Regions from separate parts of the Peribacillus sp. NPDC097895 genome, predicted to be linked through region 3. Evidence: riboswitches for the same ligand, from Rfam matches in the RefSeq annotation. Region 3 holds a riboswitch; each other region holds the start of a gene.
What was found. Region 3 has a riboswitch for S-adenosylmethionine ahead of ACQKMH_RS17080 (methionine ABC transporter ATP-binding protein). Riboswitches for the same ligand answer to the same signal wherever they lie in the genome.
Positions count from the first base shown of each region.

Region 1: another riboswitch for S-adenosylmethionine. It lies ahead of mtnW (2,3-diketo-5-methylthiopentyl-1-phosphate enolase); the one in region 3 lies ahead of ACQKMH_RS17080 (methionine ABC transporter ATP-binding protein).
Region 2: another riboswitch for S-adenosylmethionine. It lies ahead of ACQKMH_RS14395 (methionine ABC transporter ATP-binding protein); the one in region 3 lies ahead of ACQKMH_RS17080 (methionine ABC transporter ATP-binding protein).

Region 1 is NZ_JBNNSH010000001.1:1,562,030-1,569,704, reverse strand. It holds gene ACQKMH_RS07595 (WD40 repeat domain-containing protein) at 1-933, opposite strand, end outside; gene ACQKMH_RS07590 (hypothetical protein) at 1,053-1,352, opposite strand; gene ACQKMH_RS07585 (hypothetical protein) at 1,428-1,670, shown strand; gene ACQKMH_RS07580 (hypothetical protein) at 1,707-1,874, opposite strand; gene ACQKMH_RS07575 (CobW family GTP-binding protein) at 1,934-2,860, opposite strand; gene ACQKMH_RS07570 (cupin domain-containing protein) at 2,984-3,517, opposite strand; gene ACQKMH_RS07565 (methylthioribulose 1-phosphate dehydratase) at 3,539-4,168, opposite strand; gene ACQKMH_RS07560 (2-hydroxy-3-keto-5-methylthiopentenyl-1-phosphate phosphatase) at 4,165-4,824, opposite strand; gene mtnW (2,3-diketo-5-methylthiopentyl-1-phosphate enolase) at 4,831-6,063, opposite strand; SAM riboswitch class I at 6,166-6,318, opposite strand; gene ACQKMH_RS07550 (pyridoxal phosphate-dependent aminotransferase) at 6,443-7,615, opposite strand.
Region 2 is NZ_JBNNSH010000002.1:620,738-628,412, reverse strand. It holds gene ACQKMH_RS14425 (PLP-dependent aminotransferase family protein) at 1-873, opposite strand, end outside; gene ACQKMH_RS14420 (DMT family transporter) at 990-1,910, shown strand; gene ACQKMH_RS14415 (EamA family transporter) at 2,173-2,427, shown strand; gene ACQKMH_RS14410 (iron-containing alcohol dehydrogenase family protein) at 2,665-3,771, opposite strand; gene ACQKMH_RS14405 (MetQ/NlpA family ABC transporter substrate-binding protein) at 3,843-4,664, opposite strand; gene ACQKMH_RS14400 (methionine ABC transporter permease) at 4,713-5,381, opposite strand; gene ACQKMH_RS14395 (methionine ABC transporter ATP-binding protein) at 5,368-6,384, opposite strand; SAM riboswitch class I at 6,453-6,559, opposite strand; gene ACQKMH_RS14390 (MBL fold metallo-hydrolase) at 6,815-7,639, shown strand.
Region 3 is NZ_JBNNSH010000003.1:150,470-158,144, reverse strand. It holds gene ACQKMH_RS17085 (O-acetylhomoserine aminocarboxypropyltransferase/cysteine synthase family protein) at 1-1,056, shown strand, start outside; SAM riboswitch class I at 1,174-1,286, shown strand; gene ACQKMH_RS17080 (methionine ABC transporter ATP-binding protein) at 1,452-2,486, shown strand; gene ACQKMH_RS17075 (methionine ABC transporter permease) at 2,479-3,147, shown strand; gene ACQKMH_RS17070 (MetQ/NlpA family ABC transporter substrate-binding protein) at 3,163-3,999, shown strand; partial or broken gene ACQKMH_RS17065 (IS5/IS1182 family transposase) at 4,087-4,460, opposite strand; gene sufC (Fe-S cluster assembly ATPase SufC) at 5,490-6,275, shown strand; gene sufD (Fe-S cluster assembly protein SufD) at 6,291-7,592, shown strand; gene ACQKMH_RS17050 (cysteine desulfurase) at 7,592-7,675, shown strand, end outside.

The DNA.
Region 1 (7,675 bases), on a different contig from region 3:
TTCGCCGACTTTAATCGTTTTTTTTACATCGACTGTTTCAGTATCCATCACATACACTTCATCACTATCATACCCCGCCACAACCACATCTTCCTTAAAGTTCGCCATTTCAAAAGGATTGACTCCGACCACTTTGCTTTTCACTTCCTCATATTGATCATTTAATTTATATAAGGAGCTTGTACCGTGACTAAGGACAAAAATGCCCTCATCATTCTCAAGGAACTTTATCGGCATGGTGGGAGCCTTCAACTTACTCTTCAACTCTCCTGTACTTGCCGAATAAATATATAGATTTTCTTCCACTTGGTCCCCATCACCATGGCCCCCTATCCATATTTCATCCTTTGTCTCCCTTAATAAAGAGCCGGTGCTAGAACTATGTATCGGAAATTCAAAATCGACCTTTTTCGTTTCAAGATTTATCACTGAACATTTGGTATCACCAAAGTTAATGACATACAAACGATTCTCCTCCACTCCTTGCAGAACGGTCAAGGGGCTTTTACCTACCTTGACGATATCCTGCTCCTCCCCTTCATCATTAAAAAAGTATATGGAGTGATTCGATTGATTGACCGCCACGATGCTTTTTCCATCATGCAACAACTGCATATTGACGATTCCTTTCCCTACTTCCCAACTGTTAATCAGTTTTCCAGCTGATAAAGAATACGCCTGGACTTTCTCCATCTCTTTCCCATAAATCAAGATAGTATCTTTATCTGCCAGTAGCAACGCACCGGTAAATGGTTCTGAAATATCCCATGTGGCAAAAGAATGATAGTTTTCATCTATGAAAGTAAGGGAAGTATCCTTGATATTGACGGTCGCCAAGAAAGATTCACCTTTGTTTATTTTAGTAAAAGTATTACTGCTAGTACATCCAGTAAGCAGTAAGACGGCAAGTAAAAGCGCAATGCTCCACTTCATATTTTTAGCTCCTTATTCATTAAATAACTAGTTTTATAAAATTTTAACAATGAGTTGTGAAAAAAGTATGAAGCGGGTAAGAAAATTTGCCAACAGCGTTCGCAATGTCTGAATGGCGATCATAATCTTTCCAGTTCAGTGACATAGGCCATGGCGATGGCGGTTTTCATCTCGTTAGAAAGTGAAGATTGCATCACACGTTTAATGCTGAGGTAAAACTTCTCCAAGACTGGTTTACGGGCACGGGGATGTGCATTTTCATCCAAAAGCTCACGACGGATGAGTTCAGATAACACTTCCCTTCCGCCTCCATCCGTCACCTTGCGATTATTCCATATACTTAAATAAGCCTCCAACAATTCTTCTTGCATTTCTGTTTCTTTCATTTTATCCCTTCCATCCATTACTAATTTATACATATTATGAATCAACCTTGTAAAGACTATCTTAATAATACGATTACGCTTTTAAAAATTCAAAAGGGAGTGAGTACAATGTCTCAAGTATACCGCTGTCCAAATTGCCGAACAAATAAATCTCGCTTCAATCTCATTCAGCAAGTAGCAACCCCCATTAAAAAGGATCCGCAATCCGGTGAGATCGTTGAACAATATTCGAACGATTCCCTTCAGCCATTCCATCTAGCATATAATGGTCCTGAAGTTCGGGTTCAATGTGCTGCTTGCGGATTAATAGAAGACGAAAAGACATTTGCCGCCTTTGGAATGCAGCAATAAAAATGGTCAGACCCAGTAATGGGTCTGACCACTTTTTCAATCTTTTCCCACAAACTTTTTAGCCCGGTCTATGGCAATTGGAATGGCCTTTCCATCCTCATATCCTTCTTCCAACATTGCATTTGCAATTTCAATAGCCTTTTCCCTGACATCTTTATCTAAATTCTTCATTGAATCCGGGTAATCATTATTATTCCATGGCATGTATACCGCCTCCTTAGAAAGTCTCTTTTATATTTCCCTTCATAAATAGGCGGTAAACGTTATTGAGCCGCTTTCGCTTCCATAGCCTTCAACGTACTGATAATACTCTCCCTCTCCAACTTTTCACCGATTATGACGATATTCAATGGCATTTTTATCATTTCGTTCATATACATCGGCATTCCGTATGAGTATTGGAATAAATGAGGGTATTGGGAATGGGTAAAGGAAATGTATCCTTTCATTCTATAGACCGTTTCCGGAAGAGACCTAAGCCAATCTTCAAAGTCAGTTTGTTCCACAGCTCCTTCAAAAGTATGAACGACTGCAGATAGATGCAAATGGTCGTGGACATTAAGCTTTTGAACTCCCTTTTGTTTTTTTCGTTGCATTTGTTGCAGCGATGCCAAGGAAACGGCTGCATACTCTGTCAATAAACATACAGCATCCGTATTCAGCGCCTGAATCGTATAAATCAGCTGTGCGGCTTCCATCTCACTAACTAAATCCGCTTTATTCAATAATATGAAATCGGCATGGTGAATTTGTTCAGCAAGCAACTGCCGCAGCTGCGGCGAGAGCTCTTCCCGATCGCGCCACCTTAATAAATCGACAACTGTTATTATCCCTTTATATTCTAGCCTTTTAGCGAAAAGCGGCGACATGATACCATCCAGTACTTCAACAGGATGTGCAGCGCCTGTCGTTTCAATATAAACGGCGTCCAAGTCGTTTTCAGTTAACAATTCATGGAGCTGTACCTCCAACTTATCCTGAATGGTACAGCAAATGCACCCGTCAAACAGCTCCTTCAGAGGTACTTCATCCCCTATCAACCCACTGTCCACCGATACACTGCCGAGCTCATTTAAAAGGACGGCCACTTTTCTACCCGCTTCACTTTCCTGTTTTAATATATTTCGTAGAAGCGTCGTTTTCCCGCTGCCGAGAAAACCGCCTAATATGTATACTTCCGTTGTTTTCATTCGTATCTGCTCCTATGATCCTGATAAATTTGATTCCGTTAAATTCTATCATACTTATCCTTCTAAATCATTTGCCGGGACCACATAAAAAAACCAGCTCGTAAGCTGGTTTTCAACAATGACTCATGCTTGAACTTCGTCTTTTTCGTAAATTGGCACCCATCCCGCCGCTGTAACGAAAATCCGAACTGCAACGGTTTTCCTATCCTCGGCCAACGTGAAATAATGTCTTGTTGATTCTGGTACGCTAATTAGATCTCCTGGATTAAGCCGTACATCAAACCACTGTTTATCACTGCCTTCAATGGCAAAGATACTCGTTCCGCCTGCTATGAAACGCACTTCGTCATCCTCATGGTGATGTTCCTGCTTAAAGTTTTCAAGCATTTTATCCAGGTTTGGATTTGCATCGGATAATGTGATGATATCATGCGCTTTATAACCTCTTCTTTCCGAAATTTCCGCTATCTCAGATTGGAATGTTAAAAGGATTTCCTCCTTGTCAGCATCAGTTAGATCATACTTTTCTACAAGATGAGCAGGTAATTTCGAAATATCCCATTTCTCATATATTACACCTTGTGTTTCTAAAAAACTTTTTACCTGTTCACCGTTTTCAATAACCTCGTTTGTTTCATGGAATCTAATTGTCGCCATCATACATTCCTCCTCTATATTTTATCTTACAGAACCTGTAAGTGCCTGTTGTTGATTGAGCAAAAGTTGATATTGAAATAAAAATTCACAAGCTTCAAGTATTCTTTTTGCTTCGAGCCCGCTTTCACCCCAAACCGTTATACCATGATTACGGATGAGCACGGCGCCAGAGTCTTCTTCTACATGTGGCTTGAACTTTTCAGATAACAGCGGAATGTCAGCGTGGTTATATATGATTGGAATGCGCAACTCTGAATCTTCATCCCACTTACCAGTCGCTTTAATGATTTCATGATTCCGAAAAGTCACTTGACCTTCATCCCCGTACAATTCCGACATCACATTATTTTCCACTGTGTGGATATGGAGTACACAGTTCGCATTGGTTTTCCCGTAAATAACGGTATGAAGCAAAGTTTCGGCTGAAGGTCTTAACTCCATTTCTTCAACAGGGTTTCCTTTTAAATCCACCAGTAAAAAGTCCGAATCCGTTTGTTTTCGTTTATCTTTACCGCTTGCCGTAATATAAAAGAAAGGGCTTTTGGGTTCACGGATGGATAAATTCCCGCTTGTTCCCATGAACCAATCCCTTTCGGCCAGTTCTGCTTTAATCTCCGCCAATTCCAGCCATTCTTTACTATGTGTGTTCATGCCCATACCTCCTCCCGCTGCTTTAAAATGTCAATTACATCATAAAACGTTTCAAATCCTTGATGTGGGATTCCTTCTTTATTACATTTCTCAAGCAGAATGTCACGAGCAATGACAAAATCAGCCTTTTTTGCTGCTTCAAAATCAGTCACTGAATCTCCTATGACGAGTTTAAAATCAGACTCGCCGGCAATTTCCCTCATAATTGATGGCTTACAGCAGCCACAATCATTTTTACATTGGTCATCACAAGCATTGGGCCACTCAATATAGATCTTTTCCTTATCGAAGTAGGCATTATTGCAAAAAACGGAATCTTTGGGCAAGATATCATGTAAAAGAGGTTCAATAAAAAAATCCATGCCTCCGCTTACTATATATAAAGGAATGTTAGCCTGTTTCGTATACTCAACGAATTCATAAAACCCTGGCCGAATGCCAGCTGTGTCTGTTACATATTGAATAATGTCATCCTTCAAGTCACTGTCAAGCAAAGAAAACATATCGCCTACCCCAGAGGATATACTGATTTTTTGTTGAAGAACCCCATCTTTCAACTCTTCCCATTCTGGAGGCGCAAATTTTTTCATGATAGAAATGATATTATCTGTGTTGGTGATCGTACCGTCAAAATCACAAAAGATGATCGGTTTCATTATTTCTTATAAGCCTCCCCATAAAACAAGAGCTTTTTTTAGTGTTTCTTCCTCAGCCGCCGCTTCAGATAGGTCCTTTCCTGCTAGAACGGCTTCCACAGCAGAACGGAAAGCCTTGGCCCCGCCTTCTGCTCCGTCAGGGTGTCCGTGGATTCCACCTCCGGCATTGATTACACTGTCTATACCAAAATCCTTGATTAGGTCGGGAACCATGCCCGGATGTATGCCTGCAGAAGGAACAGGGAAGGCTTTTTTCCATGAAAGTTCATCTTTTGTCAGAGCTTTTGCAATGGCTAATGTCTCGTCTTTTTCAAGTGCGACATTTCCATAAGGGGATGGGAATAAGGATAAATCTGCACCTGAAAGCCTCACTAATTTACCAAGCAATAATGGATAGCCGATTCCATAAAAGGATGAAGAAGCCAACGCTCCGCTAAATGCGGGATGTGCCATGATCGGTAGCTTAATATGATCATGTTCACGCAAGGCTTGCATTACATCCAAACCATATGTATGAACGTTGAACAATAAAGCGTCAGCCCCCGCTTCAGCTGCTTGCTCCGCCTTTTCCAATAATTCAAATGTTTTCCCTGATAGATTGACAGCATATAAAGTTCGATGACCAGTGGTTTCATAGACTTCATTCAATATTCTTTTTCCGGTTTTAATTCGATCGATAAATGGAGTCTGTTCCTGGTCAAAGAGAATCTCGTCGTCTTTTACAAGATCGACACCTCCTAATGCCTGTTGCTTCAGTTGCTCATTATGGAATGTTAAATCCCGTCCTAACACACCTTTGAAAATACTCATCACCAGAGGTCGATTATATACATCAATCTTCTCTCTTATGCCTGCAATACCAAATTGCGGACCAGGAAAAGCTTTGTGAATATCACCGATAAAATCCAAGTCGATCAGTTTAATTTCACCGTCCAATGAAAGTTTGCCGAAGACCGTCGTGAGGATTGCTGGTAAATCATTAGAGAAATTCCCCGTTGGATAAGCAATTTTAATGAATGAACGGTACACCTTCCGATCAAAATAGCGGTTAGCCTTCTCTTCTTCAGCTAATGGTGTCACAGAGACGACACGTCCCTTATGCTTTTCCAGCTGCATCTGAACTAAATGGGGCAGGTCCGTCCATGTTCCCACAGTCAAACCCAAGGCAATGCTTTCTGCTTTTTTCTCATGATTTCCATCAAAATCATGAATTAAGTAAGTAGCGATTATCTCGCTCATCTGATCACTCCTATAACACGTTAGTAGAATCTCGAAGTCATTAACTTTAAATCCCAAAATGACAAAAGCCCCTTCACAATGAAGAGGCTTTAAAAAGCCATCTTCTTATCTCCCAGCCATTAGCTGCAAGAATTAGCACCGTGCCTTGTGGATTTCAAGAAAATCCGGCGATGAATTTCGCCCCATTTTACAATGGAATTACGGTCGGTTGCTGGGCTTCATAGGGCTAGTCCCTCCACCTGCTCAAAATAAGAAAACGCTGATATATAGTTATGTTCAAGTATCGAAAGATTAAGAATTTAGTTTGTATTCTGACAGGTAATCCGTACTTTGTCAATAGGTTTATGATTATTTAAAGGTGGATAACTTCTCCCCCCAGTTAAAATATGTTTAATGCGCGTATCCGTTCGACAGCCTCTTTAAGCCGTTCTTCGGAAGTAAGAAGCCCTACCCTGACGTACCCTTCGCCAAATTCACCAAATCCATTTCCAGCAGCTACAGCTACATGGGCATGCGTTAATAAATAGTCCGCAAAACTCTCTGAGGTAAACCCTTTTGGTATCTTGAGCCAGGCAAAAAAAGAGGCGTCCGGAGCTTCGACATCCCAGCCGATGGCCTGTAATCCCTCAATGAAAACATTCCTTCGCCCCTCGTATTTCTTCACAAGCTCCTCTACACAACTCTGCGAGTCAAGTAGAGCACTTGCCGCTGCTTCTTGTATCGCCGGGAAGAGACTCACATAAAGATGGTCTTGCAAAAGCTCAAGCGCTTCTATGACACTTTTATTCCCAACTGCGAAGCCGACTCTCCACCCTGCCATATTATATGTTTTCGATAGTGTATATATTTCAATTCCTATATCCTTCGCTCCCTCAGCTTGGAGAAAGCTTATCGGTTTTTTCCCTTCAAATCCTATCGCCCCATAAGCAAAATCGTGGACCACACAAATTGAATGCTCTTTTGCGCAGGAGACCGTTTCCTCAAAGAAACTTAAAGTTGCAGATGCACCAGTAGGATTATTCGGATAGTTCAAGAACATCATTTTTGCTTTATCAAGCACATCACTATGTATATCTTTGTAATCCGGAAGAAAACCATTTTCTTCTGTCAGCGGCATGAATTCCGTTTTTGCCTGAGCTAAAACAACACCGGAAAGATAATCAGGATAGCCGGGATCAGGAACCAGAATCGTATCCCCAGGATTCAATAAACATTGTGGCAATTCTACAAGTCCTGCCTTTCCACCAAAGAGAATCGCCACTTCGCTATTGGGATCGAGCTTGACCCCATATTCACGTTCATAAAAGACAGCGGCAGCATCTTTTAAATATTGATGTCCACGGAACGGTGAATATTTATGATTTATCGGTTTTTCAGCGGCTGCCTGCAAACTTTTCACAATATGCTCAGGTGTCGGCTGATCAGGATTCCCCTGACCTAAATTAATGACATCATGACCTTGTGCTGTAATCGCATTGACTTTTGCGACTAGAGAGGCAAAAAACTGCTTGGGCAGTTCCTGAAGCAGTCTTGATTTTTCAAATTGCAACATTTTTACACCTTCTCTGAAATTTCTTGAAATTCTAGTCACAAATGATATATGTTTATCCTC
Region 2 (7,675 bases), on a different contig from region 3:
CCCAGGAAACATAATTTTTGAAAAACTTTTTAAATAGATGACTTTATCGTGGTAATCATCAGCAAAAAGAGGGTCGTTCTTCGGATTGTATTCAAAATCTGCTAAATAATCATCTTCTAAAATGTATACATTATATTGGTCTGCTAATTTTAAAATAGCCTCTTTTTCTTTTTTACCGTATGTAGATCCTAAAGGATTATGGAAGCGTGGCATTGTATAAAAAAATTTAATATCTTCTTCATGAAATATTTGTTCTAGTCGACCTAAATCAATACCTTTCTCGGTACGTTGAATCCCTATTGCTGGCAGCTGTAAGGTTTTTAGCAGATCCATATATAAATGATAGCTAGGTTGCTCAACTAGAATGGTGGAACGATTATTTGGAAAGGGCATCATACTTACTAAAGAAAGAGCCTGTTGAACACCTGTAGTGATGAAAATCTGTTCGTTATGCGTGAATACTTGGTAAGATTCTAACAGTTTTTTAGCTTCTGCTATGAGTGGCGGCCAACCTTTTGGCGTTCCGTAACGAAATAGTTCTTCTTGATAGGTATCAATTGCTTTATTTATGCAGTGTTGAAATTCTTTATAAGGAAATGCATGCCAAGTAGGAGATGCGCTTGCAAAGTCAATTATGTCAGTGGGCAATGGGGTTTTGAAGACGTGATTATCCACAACATAATAACCACTTTTCGGTAGGGAATAAATAATATGTTGCTCCTCCAATTTTTTTAAAGTGGTCAATACCGTGCTTTTACTACAAGAATATTGTTGTGTTAAATTTCGAATGGATGGTAATTTTGCACCGGTCGAAAATTTACCAGACTGAATTTGCAACAGGAGAGATTGATAGATTGATTCATATTTAAGCATCATAAACCTCCTTGCACATCTGTATCGGTACAGATGTGTATTTTTTATATCGTAAAGGTTATTATTTTCTCTTAAGATAAGGGTACCGGCCGGATCAATTTAAGGGGGGAATCGAAATGATTGAAAATAGAAATGCATATATCGCAGTAACCATCTATGCAATCATTATCGGATTGTCATTTATGTTTGTTAAAGTGACATTAACGGTTGCAACACCGTTAGATACATTGGCTCATCGGTTTACCATTGCATGGATCGCTGCCACAGTGTTGTTCGTGTTAAAAAAAGAATCGATCAAAGTAACAAAAAAAGATGTACTGCGGATTGCCTTGTTAGCCATCTTATATCCGACACTCTTTTTTGCTTTTCAAGTATTTGGGTTAGTGCATACATCTTCATCGGAAGCCGGTATTATTCAAGCAACAATACCAATTTTTACATTGATTTTTGCAAGTATCATTTTAAAGGAAACATCTACACGTAGTCAAAAAATAGCGATTGGCTTATCTGTACTCGGTGTGATGTATATTATGTACATGAACGGGGCAGGGGACACAAATACAAGTCTCTTCGGGGCTGGTTTAATTTTACTTTCAGCACTTACCGCCTCACTATACAACGTATTTGCCAGAAGGTTAACACAACGCTATTCGTTATTCACAGTCACATATATCATGACCTTGTTTGGGTTTATAGCTTTTAATGGACTGGCACTGACAAATCATGTAATGAATGGAACAGTCGATCAATTTATGCAACCTTTTGGACACGGGAATTTTGTTCTTGCCATTTTATATTTAGGTATCCTATCGTCTTTAGGAACGTCCTATCTTTCCAACTATGCTTTATCAAAAATAGACGCATCGAAAATGAGTGTTTTCAGTAATTTTGCTACGCTCATTACCATTTTAGCAGGGGTCATTTTTTTAAAAGAGGAATTTCATTTATACCACATAGCAGGATCAATTATCATTATCATCGGTGTTGTTGGTACAAACTATTTTAGTGCAAGGGGCAAATCAAATAAAAAAATTTAGTCTCTTGCTAATCATAAGCTTCATTTGGGGATCTCAATATTTCTTCGTGGAATGAGTAACGAATGATGTAGGTTCCATTTCGTTGTCTGCTTTGAAAGCACTGATCGGTGCAATTTGCTTATCAGTGATAAGTCTGTTCCAATCAAAGAAAAACTACACAACCAATACAAAAAAAATTTTTTGGATTGCTAGTATTGTCCTATTGCCAATGGTATTCCTTTTTGAAAAGCCATTACAAAGCGATATCAATAATTAACAAATAATGTATATTATCTTTTTAGGTATATTCCATGCAGGAATTGTCTATATGCTGTATACTCTCTTAATTCAAGAAGAGGGAGCATTATTTGCCTCTTTTAGCAACTATATTAGCCCGGTTATTGGTGTAATTTTAGGCTATATTATTTTAAAAGATCCATTATTTTTGCAGCATAAGATTGGCATATTAATCATTCTTTTAGCACTTTTGTTTTCGAATCCTGATATTTTTAGAAAATGGGCTAGAAAGGATAATTAATAGAGAATATCCTTGTGTATAATGTGCTTTTGTTCTATAAAAAATCTCTAAACTAAAGTTAATCGGAACAGAAAATAATCTTAAATATTTAAAATTAGGATATTCAACAATCTGGCGCGATTGTTGAACAAGAAGTAAAAGGGTGATACATATTATACATGACTAATATGTATCACCCTTTATTTTTTATGACTTTTTACGATTTAGGTCTTGATAAGGAGATTCCCCATCGTTTTTTTAGTTCATGGATTTGCTTGCATGGTTTGTAAGGATTTCAAGGTTTTCCATGGCGGCTGTCACTTTTTCCTGGCTAATATCAGGGAATAGAAGATGAATGCCTTCCCCTTCTTGGACAGAGATGGCTGCAATTTGTTGAAGTTCCGCTCTGTCTTCAATCTTCAGACCTATATCAGATAATGTCATCGGCAGTTTAAGTGACTTGTATAATGGCAGTAAATGTTGGATTTCTGAGAATTTCCCTTCTAACATTAGCTGGACTAAAATGCCATATGCCACTTTTTCCCCGTGAAGCAAATGATGTGTTTGCGTGATGGAAGTCATGCCATTATGAATGGAGTGGGCACCGGCAATACGCAGGAACTGGTCACCGAAGCCACCAACTAGACCGCTTGTGACGATATTCGTTTCAATCACATGCTTTAGTGCATCTGTCCATTTACCCTTTTTTAAATCTTCGAGGGCTTCCTCGCCATATGTCAATAAAACTTCCTGGCATTGCCTTGCGGCTATGTGCGCCAATTCAATACAGACAGACTTGGTGGCTAGTTTTTCCACGAGTGCATTGCCTTCATACCATTTCGCCAATGTATCACCGATTCCAGCCCGTAAATAGGCAATGGGGGAATCCAATAGTATTCCTGGCTCGATAAGTAACATCCAGGCGCTTCTTTCATGAATGTCATAACGAACATATGAACCATCATTATCATATATGACACTTAGAGGTGTCCATGCAGCGCAGGTGGAAGCCAGAGTTGGAATGAGGATGATATCCTTATGAATCGAGTTTCCGGCCGATTTGGCGAGGTCGAGCAGCTTACCGCCGCCGATGCCGATTATTGCATCCACACCTAATTGAAGAGCAGCCTTCCTGACGCGTTCAATTTCTGAGTCACTGCATTCCCCACTGTATGTGAAGAAGGCGGTTTCAATATTTATTAATGAAGGAAAAAAGGGTTGAGCAGCTTTCCATGATTTTTCTCCATGAATAATGAGTACTTTGCTTATGTTCCCTTTACTCAGTTTTGCTTCCAGGGTGTCAAGAATATTTGCCCTGCAGGCATAATAGGCGGGGCCGCTGCGGACTTCCAGTAGGGTATTCATATTTATTCTCCTTAATGTTTAGGCCTGTTCCCAGAAAAGGGAAACAGGCCTCGAATATTGTGGTTTATTGATCACTTCATCCAAGCTGGTTTTCCGAAACCGGTAAATTTGCTATCAATCACTTTTTCAAATTCGTCGGATTCTACTACGGATTTTATATCCTTGGCAAATTGAGCGTCAACATCCTTTGTATTCACTGCGACAACGTTTCGATACATATCCGGCATATTTTCTAAAACAAGGGCATCCTGGAGTTCCATTTTCGCTGCAAGAGCGAAGTTGCCTGGTACCGCAGATAGGTCAACACTGTCTGTTGCCCGTGGCAATTGAGCGGATTCCAATGGCTTGAATTGGATGTTTTTTGGATTTTTCGTTACATCTTTTTCAGATATTTTTAAAGGATCGACATTTGGATCGACTTCAATTAGCTTTTCATCCACCAGTACTTTTAGTGCACGTGCGAGGTTTACTGGATCATTAGGCACTGCCAGGGATGCACCGTCTTTAATTTCTTTCAGTGTTTTATATTTGTTTGAGTATATCCCCATTGGTGCTGTAGGAACTATGATAAGGTCAGAAAGCTCTAAATCATTTTCTTTAGCGAAGTTATCCATATACACTTTATGCTGGAATAGGTTGGCATCGATCGAGTTGTTGCCAAGTGACTTATTCGGCTGGATATAGTCGGTGAATTCAACGATTTCTATTTTGTACCCGAGATCTTCCAAACCTGGTTTGATGGCTTCTTTAACCATGTCGGCGTAGGGCCCGGTAGTCGCCCCAATCTTCAATTCTTTTTTGTCTTCTGTTTTTGGTGATGCATCATCGCTTCCGCAAGCTGCCAAGCCAAGAGCGAGTGCACAGACTGATAATAATGAAGCTATTTTCTTCAAATGAAATTCCTCCTGAAATGTATTGAATCATTGAAAAAATGAGTGATTCTATCGTTTGTTCACTAAGTATGAAGCTTTGTCACCGACCATTTGAATGATTTGTACAAGGCAGATCAACACGACGATTGTCGTGATCATGACTGTGTTGTCATAACGGTAATATCCGTACCGGATGGCCAGATCCCCGATTCCCCCTCCGCCGATTGTCCCTGCCATTGCTGAGTAACCGATAAGTGAAATGGTCGTTAATGTAAGCCCTTGAATGATTCCCGGTCTTGCCTCTGGAAGAAGTACATCCTTAATGATCATCCATGGAGTGGCACCCACGGCAATGGCAGCTTCAATCACTCCTTTGTCTATTTCACGCAATGCCGATTCAACGATCCTTGCAAAAAAAGGTATCGCGGATACGGATAGGGAAACAGATGCCGCTTTTGGCCCAATCGTTGATCCAGTTAGCAGATCCGTTAAAGGAAGAAGAGCCACCAAGAGAATGATGAAAGGGATTGAACGGACTATATTGACTGCAAAGCCGAGAGATCGATTCACGACGATATTTTCAAAAAATAAATTCCTGGTCGTCGTAAACAGTAACACGCCAAGTGGCAAACCGATAAGAAGGGCTATCGCAAGGGAAATGCCGACCATATAAATCGTTTCAATAAAGGCTTTATTAAGATCCGGTAAAATATTGACGATGGATTCAAGCAGTGACATGTTTTAACACCTCCACAGAGCTGGAACGACTCTTTATATATTCCAATGCCGAATGAATTTGTTCGGCTTCACCAATTAATTCAATGATCAAGATCCCAAATGGGATATCCTGAATATACTCAATCTTACCGTGCAAGATATTACCCTTTACTGAATGGGATTGGAGAGTATCCGAAAGAATCGATTCACCGGCGGTTTGCCCTTCGAATTGAATTTTGATGATCGTTCCTTTACTCTCTTCAACCAAATGTGAGGGAAGTTCGAAATCCAGGACACTGCTAATGAATTGCTTCGTTAACTCCTCTTTAGGCTGTGAAAAGATCTCATATACGGAACCCTCTTCTATTACGCGGCCATCCTGCATGACGGCTACTCGGTGGCATAGTTCTTTGACCACTTCCATTTCATGTGTAATCAGCACGATGGTGATCCCTAGCTCCCGACTTATCTTTTTTAATAACTGTAAAATCGCTTTAGTCGTTGTAGGATCCAGGGCTGAAGTCGCTTCATCACATAATAGTACAGTAGGGTCATTGGCTAGAGCGCGTGCGATGCCTACCCGTTGCTTCTGGCCACCGCTAAGCTGGGCCGGGTAGGCATCTTTTTTATCACTGAGCCCAACGATCTCCAAAAGTTCCAATACACGTAACCTGATGGCAGCCTTCGATTGGCGTGCAGCCTTCAACGCGAAAGCAACATTTTCAAAAACGGTTTTGGAACTGACCAAAGAAAAGTGTTGAAATATCATTCCGATTTTTTGACGTTGTTTACGAAGCTCTTTGCTTGATAAAGTGGTTAAGTCAATCCCGTCAATGATGATATTTCCTCCTGTCGGACGTTCAAGCAAATTCAAGCAGCGGAGTAATGAGCTTTTTCCGGCTCCGCTGTAGCCGACAATTCCGTACACTTCCCCTTTTTGAATGGTCAAAGATACGTTATCCACTCCGATAACTCGGTTTTTTTTCGAGATGTATTCCTTTCGGACCGAACGGATTTCAATCATGAACCTTCCCCCTTAAACATAAAAAAACTGTCTCCATTATTCTGAAAGAGGCAGCGAAATTATATCTCGTCTTATCTTTCAGAATGCAATCATTCTGCAGGAAGTGGCACCGTTCCCGATCGGGGCGGTTGCCGGACATCACAGGGCCTGATCCCTCCGTCACTCTTGATAAGTAAATTATTATTATTTTGGAATATTTCAAGTTTTTTAATATAATCTATATTATTTGTTAATTTATCCATTGTCAATCGATTCTGTAATTTTAGAATAATTTTTTTGCCTGACCAAATGGTTATGATGCCATTTTCATATCTTTCCTTCCAGGTGGATTATTCCATTATTTCCTTGTCAAATGTGTAAAGAGATAATACATTTATTGTAATAATGTGAAAAAGATAAACTATTTTTACAATGATGGGGGAGGCAATGCATGATAGAAATCAAGACGGTAAATGATGTGGTTTGTGTGCACGGGACTCCAAGTGGGATCAAATCGGGGATGAGTGTCTATGTCTTTGTAACGGATGGTCTATTGATTGATACGGGCGCACAGATATTGTTGGAAGAACTTATTCCATTCTATGAGACTGCCGATTTCGATTTAGTGGCCCTTACGCATTATCATGAGGACCATACGGGGGGAGCAGCCTGGATAAAGGAACATAAACAGGTCCCGATATTTATTCATCCGATGTCGGTCGATGTTTGTGCGAGGGATGCTGAATATCCTGAATATCGCAAAAAATTTTGGGGGAAGAGAGACGCATTTAAAGCTGAGCCGCTAGGGAAGACCATTCATTCCCGTACCCAAACGTGGGAGCCGATTTTTACTCCTGGTCATGCAAAAGACCATATGGTGTTTTTGAATCACAGTAATGGCATGCTCTTTTCAGGTGATCTTTTCGTAACACCAAAAACAAAGCTTGTCCTAAGGGAAGAGTCAGTCCCGGTCATCATCGATTCCATAAAAAGATTACTCCAATATGACTTTAAGGATGTTTTTTGCTGTCATGCGGGGCATGTTCCCGAAGGAAAGGAAATGTTTCGAAAAAAACTGGATTATTTGGAAAACCTACGTGGTGAAATTTTGCGTTTACATGATCAAGGACTGACCGTTCATGAAATACAGCAAGTCGTTTTACCGAATCGCTATCCCCTTATCGAGAGATCTGACCATGAATGGGATTCGGAGCATATCATTACATCGATTTTAAACGAAAATGTTTTGAGTGCGAGGGAGAATGGGACTATTTGAATGCTATCCGTTTAACTGTCCGACTGCATGTTTTCT
Region 3 (7,675 bases):
GGAATGGCGGCCATTTCCCTGTCAATCTTGAATATTGCCGGTGCAGGGGATGAGATTGTTTCAGCCTCTACATTGTATGGTGGTACGTATAATCTTTTTGAGAATACTCTCCCTAAATATGGGATTAAAGTGAAATTCGTCTCCCCTGATGACCCTGAAAATTTTAAAAGGGCGATTACGCCAAGAACAAAAGCCATATTTGCCGAAACAATTGGAAATCCAAGCTTGAGAGTCCTAGATATCGAAGCGGTAGCGGATATCGCCCACGATGCCGGCATACCTTTAATTATCGATAATACCTTCGCTACACCATATCTTTGCAGACCCATTGATTTTGGAGCGGATATTGTCATCCATTCTGCTACAAAATGGCTATTGGGAAATGGGACGACATTAGGCGGTGTCATTGTGGATGGAGGGAAGTTCGACTGGAACTCGCCAAACTACCCTGGCTTTACCGAGCCTGATCCAAGCTACGATGATCTCGTATATTCGGAGGCAGTGGGACCCGCTGCTTTTATTACAAAAGCCCGAGTGCAATTACTTCGTGATTTAGGCCCTGCGTTAAGTGCCCAAAGTGCATTTCAGTTTACGCTTGGACTTGAAACGCTGCATGTAAGAATGAAAGAGCATATCTCGAACACCAAGTCTGTCATTCAATATTTGAAAAATCATCCGGCCGTGACCTGGGTTTCATATCCTGCTAATGAGGATCATCCGGATAAAGCCCTTGCAGATAAATACTTGCCTAAGGGAGCAGGATCGGTTGTGACCTTTGGAATACAAGGTGACCGTGAGGCCGGAGCGAAACTTATCAATTCGGTTGAATTATGGTCCCATGTAGCGAATGTTGGGGATGCTAAGAGTTTAATCATCCATCCCGCCAGCACGACCCATCAACAATTGAATGATGCAGGTCTGGCGAAAGCGGGTGTGAGTGCTGATCAAGTCCGCCTATCCATTGGGATAGAAAATGTTGAGGATTTAATTGAAGATTTAGAGCAGGCAATTGAAAAAGCAACGAATATCGTCTCCTTGGCTTCTAAAACGATTTAAGGAAAAGACAAGTTCATATTATTATAGAAATATTATACATTGCACTCCTTTTTTATCTATGATAAAATTTCACCATACTAAAGAACTTAATGATGTACAAAATATTCTATATATTAGCTCTTATCAAGAGAGGTGGAGGGATGTGCCCGATGAAACCCGGCAACCGACAAGGAGATTTCCTTGGAAAGGTGCCAATTCACACAAAGTTTAATCACTTTGGAAGATGAGAGGAAGGCCAATCTTTTTACCTGCCTTTCTGCTCATGCAGAAAGGTTTTTTCTATTCCATATTGGGGAAACCTTTGCATGGGCAGTGAAATTGGTAAAAGCACAAACTAATTATGTAGAGAAATCAACTAAGTTCATAGGTTTTATTGGATAAAGAGGTGAGTATTAATGATTACATTGACTAATGTCAGTAAGCTGTTTCGAACAGGAAAAGGAAGCAGTGAGACGATCAAGGCTGTAAATAATGTAAATGTTGAAATAAATAAAGGCGAGATTTTCGGTATTATTGGCTACAGTGGAGCTGGGAAAAGTACTTTGATCAGAATGCTCAATGGCTTGGAAACGCCCACGGAGGGATCCGTTGTGGTGGCTGATAAGGAAATTTCTAAGATAAATGGGGCAAAGCTTCGTATGGCCCGTCAAGAAATCAGCATGATTTTCCAACATTTCAATCTATTATGGTCCAGGACCGTCCAAGAGAACATTTCCTTTCCGTTGGAAATTGCAGGAGTTTCGAAATATGAACGCACCAAACGTGTGAACGAATTAATCAAGTTAGTCGGACTGGAAGGCAGGGAAAAGGCGTATCCATCGCAATTGAGCGGTGGGCAAAAGCAAAGGGTGGGAATAGCCAGGGCTCTTGCCAATGATCCTAAAGTGCTGCTATGTGATGAAGCGACTTCTGCTTTAGATCCACAGACTACTGACTCCATACTTGAATTGCTTGTTGACATCAATCAGCGCCTTGGGCTAACGATTGTGTTGATAACACATGAGATGCATGTAATACGTAAAATCTGTCACCGTGTGGCTGTGATGGAAAGCGGGCAAGTTGTTGAACAGGGACCTGTCCTGGATGTTTTCAAGAATCCTAAAGAACAAATGACAAAGCGTTTCGTGCAACAGGTAACGGAACCGGAAGAAACGAAAGAAACAATGGACCATTTACTCGAACGCTTTCCTGCAGGTAAAGTTATTCAACTGACCTTTGTAGGGGACCATGCCGAAAGCCCGTTGATCACCAAGCTCGTACGTAACTACGAGTTGGACGTTAATATCGTTCAAGGTAAGATATCCCAAACCAGAAGCGGTTCATATGGAACGCTGTTCATCCATCTTGATGGCACAGAGGATGAAATGCTCCGCGCAATCGAATTCATTAAAGAACAGCAGGTAGGCGTGGAGGTGATTACTCATGCTTGAAGAATTATTGCCGAATGTGGATTGGGAAGACATTATTGAAGCAACGAAAGAAACACTATATATGACAAGCATATCTGTAGTAGCTACCTTTTTTATAGGCATACTATTAGGGTTGATCCTGTTCTTGACAGGGAAAGGGAATATGTGGCAAAACCGGACGGTTAACGTGGTTATGAGTGCTGTCGTTAATATATTCCGTTCCATTCCGTTTCTTATTTTGATCGTGCTGCTCATTCCATTCACTAAAGCACTTGTCGGTTCCATGATTGGTGAGAATGCTGCACTGCCAGCACTTATTATCGGTGCGGCCCCATTTTATGCACGCATGGTTGAAATCGGCCTCCGTGAAATCGATAAAGGTGTAATTGAAGCTGCCAAATCCATGGGGGCAAAAACGAGCACGATCATTTGGAAGGTCCTGCTTCCAGAGTCGATGCCGGCCCTTATTTCCGGGATTACGGTAACATCGATTGCATTGGTCGGCTACACAGCAATGGCTGGTGTCATCGGTGCAGGAGGGCTTGGTAATCTAGCCTATCTGGACGGCTATCAAAGAAATCACAATGACGTTACTCTTGTAGCGACTATCGTTATTCTAATTATCGTCTTCATAATTCAAATTATTGGAGATATGATTACATCTAAATTGGATAAAAGATAAAGGGAGATGAATTGAATGAAAAAGTTTTTGGGATTTGCATTAATTTTAGTGTTATCGATCGCTTTGGCGGCTTGTGGAAGTGAAAAGGATAAAAGTGGCAGCGATACGGATAAAGAATCGAAGAAATTAGTAGTAGGTGCATCAAATGTTCCGCATGCTGAAATCCTTGAGAAAGCAAAGCCAATACTTAAAGAAAAAGGCATCGATTTGGAAATCGAAACATTCCAGGACTATGTTTTACCGAATAAGGCATTGAATGATAAGGAATTGGATGCTAACTATTTTCAACACTTACCTTTCTTAGAGTCGGCAATTAAAGAGAATGGATATGATTTCGTCAATGCGGGCGGGATTCACATCGAGCCTATCGGTTTATATTCACAAAAATATAAAAGCATCGATAAACTTCCTGATGGAGCAACGATCATTTTAAGCAGCTCTGTCGCTGACCATGGCCGTGCTTTATCACTGTTGGAAAGGAATGGCCTCATCAAGTTGAAAGAGGGCATCGATAAAACGACAGCTACAACGAAAGACATCATTGAAAATAAGAAAAACTTTAAATTCGACGCTGAATATGAAGCGGCATTACTTCCGAAAATCTATGAAAGCGGCGAAGGCGATGCTGTTTTGATCAACTCTAACTATGCAATCGACGCTGGCTTGAATCCATTGAAAGATTCAATTGCGATCGAAGATTCCGAATCACCTTATGTGAATGTCATCGCTGTAAATAAAGGCGATGAAAATAAAGAAGAAATCAAAGCTCTTGTAGAAGTATTGCATTCTAAAGAAATCAAAGATTTCATCCTTGAGGAATACAAAGGTGCGGTTGTACCAGCGGATAAATGATTCAAGAATGGCCTGATTTAATTCGATCGCAGTTTGTAGACAAAAAGGTTTCGGAATGGTCACATTCCGAAACCTTTTTGATTTTTTATTGGATTTGAAGCACTTAAAGCGATTTGTACTTTCGATGCCCTCTGTATTTGTTGTTGAGTGCTTTAAAATCCTGCCGATGGGCAGAGATAACAATCAAAACGTTCATATTACACATGTCATGATTGCGGAAGTATCCTTCTTTTGTTCGAGGAGGTGTATAGGGTTAGGCTGGTGTTTTGTAAGTTGCATCTGCGGCAACAGCTTCAATCAGGTTTTCCAACTTTTTCAATAACTTGTTCAATCAGATGCTCTAAGATACGACTATCATGCGTATTTCCGGTTGTTACTATCGTCCCAAATACAAATCCGTTACGGTCTGCTGCCGCATGAAATGAATAGGAAAACTGTTTTGTTCGTTCATCTTTCACATAACATAGAGAAGTGAGAAGTAAGGCGCTTGATCATGGGAACCGTAACCTAAAACCAACGGTATCATGTTGTTTTCAACTTCTTCAATCGTTTTACGCATGAAACGAAAAAAGACTGTAGGCAAAAGTGGTTCTATTTAATTGTTTAGTCTTAGTGGATTGGAACGGAAGGTACGAGACTCCTGCGGCAAAAGCGAGTGCCCTACGTTCCAAGTAACGTTCAAATTTTAAAATCCTAAAAAAACTGTAGACAAACTCAATTATCATCCAGTTTGTCTACAGTCAGAGGCCTGATTTAATTCGGGTCGGTTTTTTATGTTTAAAGTGTGAATAGTAGGGTAAAAGGTTAAAGAAAGAAATAAAATGAAACACAAATTTGAAAGGATGGTTCACTATCAATACTCTAGAGTTAAATGTAACAAGCGAAATGGAAAAGGCGATGCAGTCTTCACATGGGATTGGCTACAGTGAGTACAGTAGAAACTTAGACCTCCGTATTGAGGTTGAGAAAGAACGAGATAGGGAACATGAAAAGTGCAACAAAATGGTCCTAGACCTACAACGTAAAATTCACGGCTAAGCATATAAAAGAGTTCTTTAAAAGATCGGTCTGTAGAGGTAAAATGATAAGTGGTCCAGAAAATAAGGGTTTCCTTATTGGATTATCTTACATAACGCCAAACAGTCCGATTTTTTTCTTTTCAAAGTGAAACGTTCATACCTTCCAATCAAATCTTTTGAACATATAATAATAAGCAACGAAGATTTGCCGAATAATAAGATAATTTTAACAAAAGCTAAATAAGGCTTAATATGCTGTATGTTGGCTATAACTGTTAGTATTATTAGAATGGGACAGGTTTTCACCATGTAAGAAATAGAAACCCCTATCTATATTAGTTGATTCTAAATTGGATTTGTTATAAAATTGGAATGAGAATAAAGTGAGAATGCTTTTACGAAAATTATAGTAAAGAAAGTAATCTTTACTTTCTGGTAATAAAATAGGAATTAGTTCACGGAGGTATTATTATGTCAGCTTCTACATTAACGGTTAAAGATCTTCACGTATCTATTGAAGGTAAAGAGATTTTAAAAGGGGTTAACCTTGAAGTTAAAGGTGGAGAAATCCATGCGATCATGGGACCTAATGGAACTGGTAAATCAACTTTATCATCAGCAATCATGGGTCACCCAAAATATGAAGTAACAAGCGGAAGCATCACATTCGATGGTGAAGACGTTTTGGAAATGGAAGTCGACGAGCGTGCTCGTGTCGGTCTATTCCTTGCTATGCAATATCCAAGTGAAATCAGTGGTGTTACAAACGCCGACTTCTTACGTTCTTCCATTAATGCACGCCGTGAAGAAGGCGATGAAATTTCATTAATGAAATTCATTCGTCAAATGGACCAAAAAATGGAATTTCTTGAGATGGATGAAGATATGGCACAACGCTATTTAAATGAAGGTTTTTCCGGCGGAGAGAAAAAACGTAACGAGATTCTTCAATTAATGATGATTCAACCTAAAATTGCAATTTTAGATGAGATTGATTCAGGGCTTGATATCGATGCACTTAAAGTCGTTTCAAAAGGAATCAATGAAATGCGCGGAGAAGACTTTGGGTGCTTGATCATCACTCACTACCAACGTCTATTGAATTACATCACTCCTGACTATGTACATGTTATGATGCAAGGACGTGTCGTTAAATCAGGTGGTCCTGAACTTGCTGCCCGCTTGGAAGCGGAAGGTTATGATTGGATCAAACAAGAATTGGGCATTGAAGACGAAACTGTTGGCGAAGAAGCGTAAGTAGGAGGATTTGCAATGACTACAGAAACGAAATTACCGTTTGAACAAGAGGATATAAGCTCTTATTCAACTAAAAATAACGAGCCTGCTTGGCTTTCAGAGCTACGGATTCAAGCGTTTTCTGAATTTGAAAAGCTCCCTATGCCAAAGCCGGATAAAACGAAAATTGACAAATGGAATTTTACTTCTTTCAAGACCCATGCGGTTGAAAGTGAAGCTTTTGCCTCTATAGAAGAGCTTCCGGAAGAAATTAAATCCATCATTGAAGAAAATGGAAACTTATACATTCAACGCAACAATACGCCGGCGCATATCAATCTGTCAGCAAATGTGAAAGAACAAGGCGTCATTTTTACGGATATTTTAACAGCGGCTCGTGACCATGCTGAGCTTGTGCAAAAATATTTCATGAAAGACGGAGTTAAAATAGATGAGCATCGTTTAACAGCACTACATGCTGCATTGGTTAATGGGGGAGCATTCCTTTATGTTCCGAAAAATGTAGAAGTCAAAGAGCCGATTCAATCGGTATTCCTATTGGATAATCCAGATACTACACTTTTCAACCATGTATTGATCGTAGCGGAAGATAATAGCTCTGTCACATATGTAGAGAACTATTTCTCGACTGTTGAGTCTAACGAAGGGATTGCCAACATCGTAACTGAAGTATTTGCGAATGCAAATGCAAAAGTGGAATACGGGGCGGTCGATACCCTTTCAAAAGGCTTTACGACTTACGTTAACCGCCGTGGGGTGGCAGGACGTGACGCTCGTATTGAGTGGGCACTTGGCCTGATGAACGATGGAAATACGATTTCAGATAACACAACATATCTAATGGGCGATGGCTCGCACGGTGATACTAAAACCGTTGTAGTCGGTCGCGGGGAACAAAAACAAAACTTTACGACAGCGATCATTCATTATGGCAAACGCTCTGAGGGCTATATCCTTAAGCACGGTGTCATGAAAGACGCGGCATCATCCATTTTTAATGGAATTGGAAAAATAGAGTATGGTGCTACAAAGGCCAATGCCGAACAAGAATCACGCGTACTGATGTTAAGTGAAAAAGCACGCGGAGATGCCAATCCAATCCTTTTAATTGATGAAGATGATGTAACGGCTGGTCACGCCGCTTCTGTAGGTCGTGTTGACCCGCTTCAACTGTATTATTTAATGAGCCGTGGTATTACGAAGAAAGAAGCAGAAAGACTTGTCATTCACGGATTCTTGGCCCCAGTTGTTAACCAGCTTCCTATTGAGGGAGTTAAAAAACAATTAGTAGCGGTCATTGAAAGGAAAGTACAGTAATGAACCCATACGAAATTCGTAAGCTTTTTCCGATATTAGATCAAGAAGTCAACGGTCAGCCATTAGTTTATTTAGATAGTGCT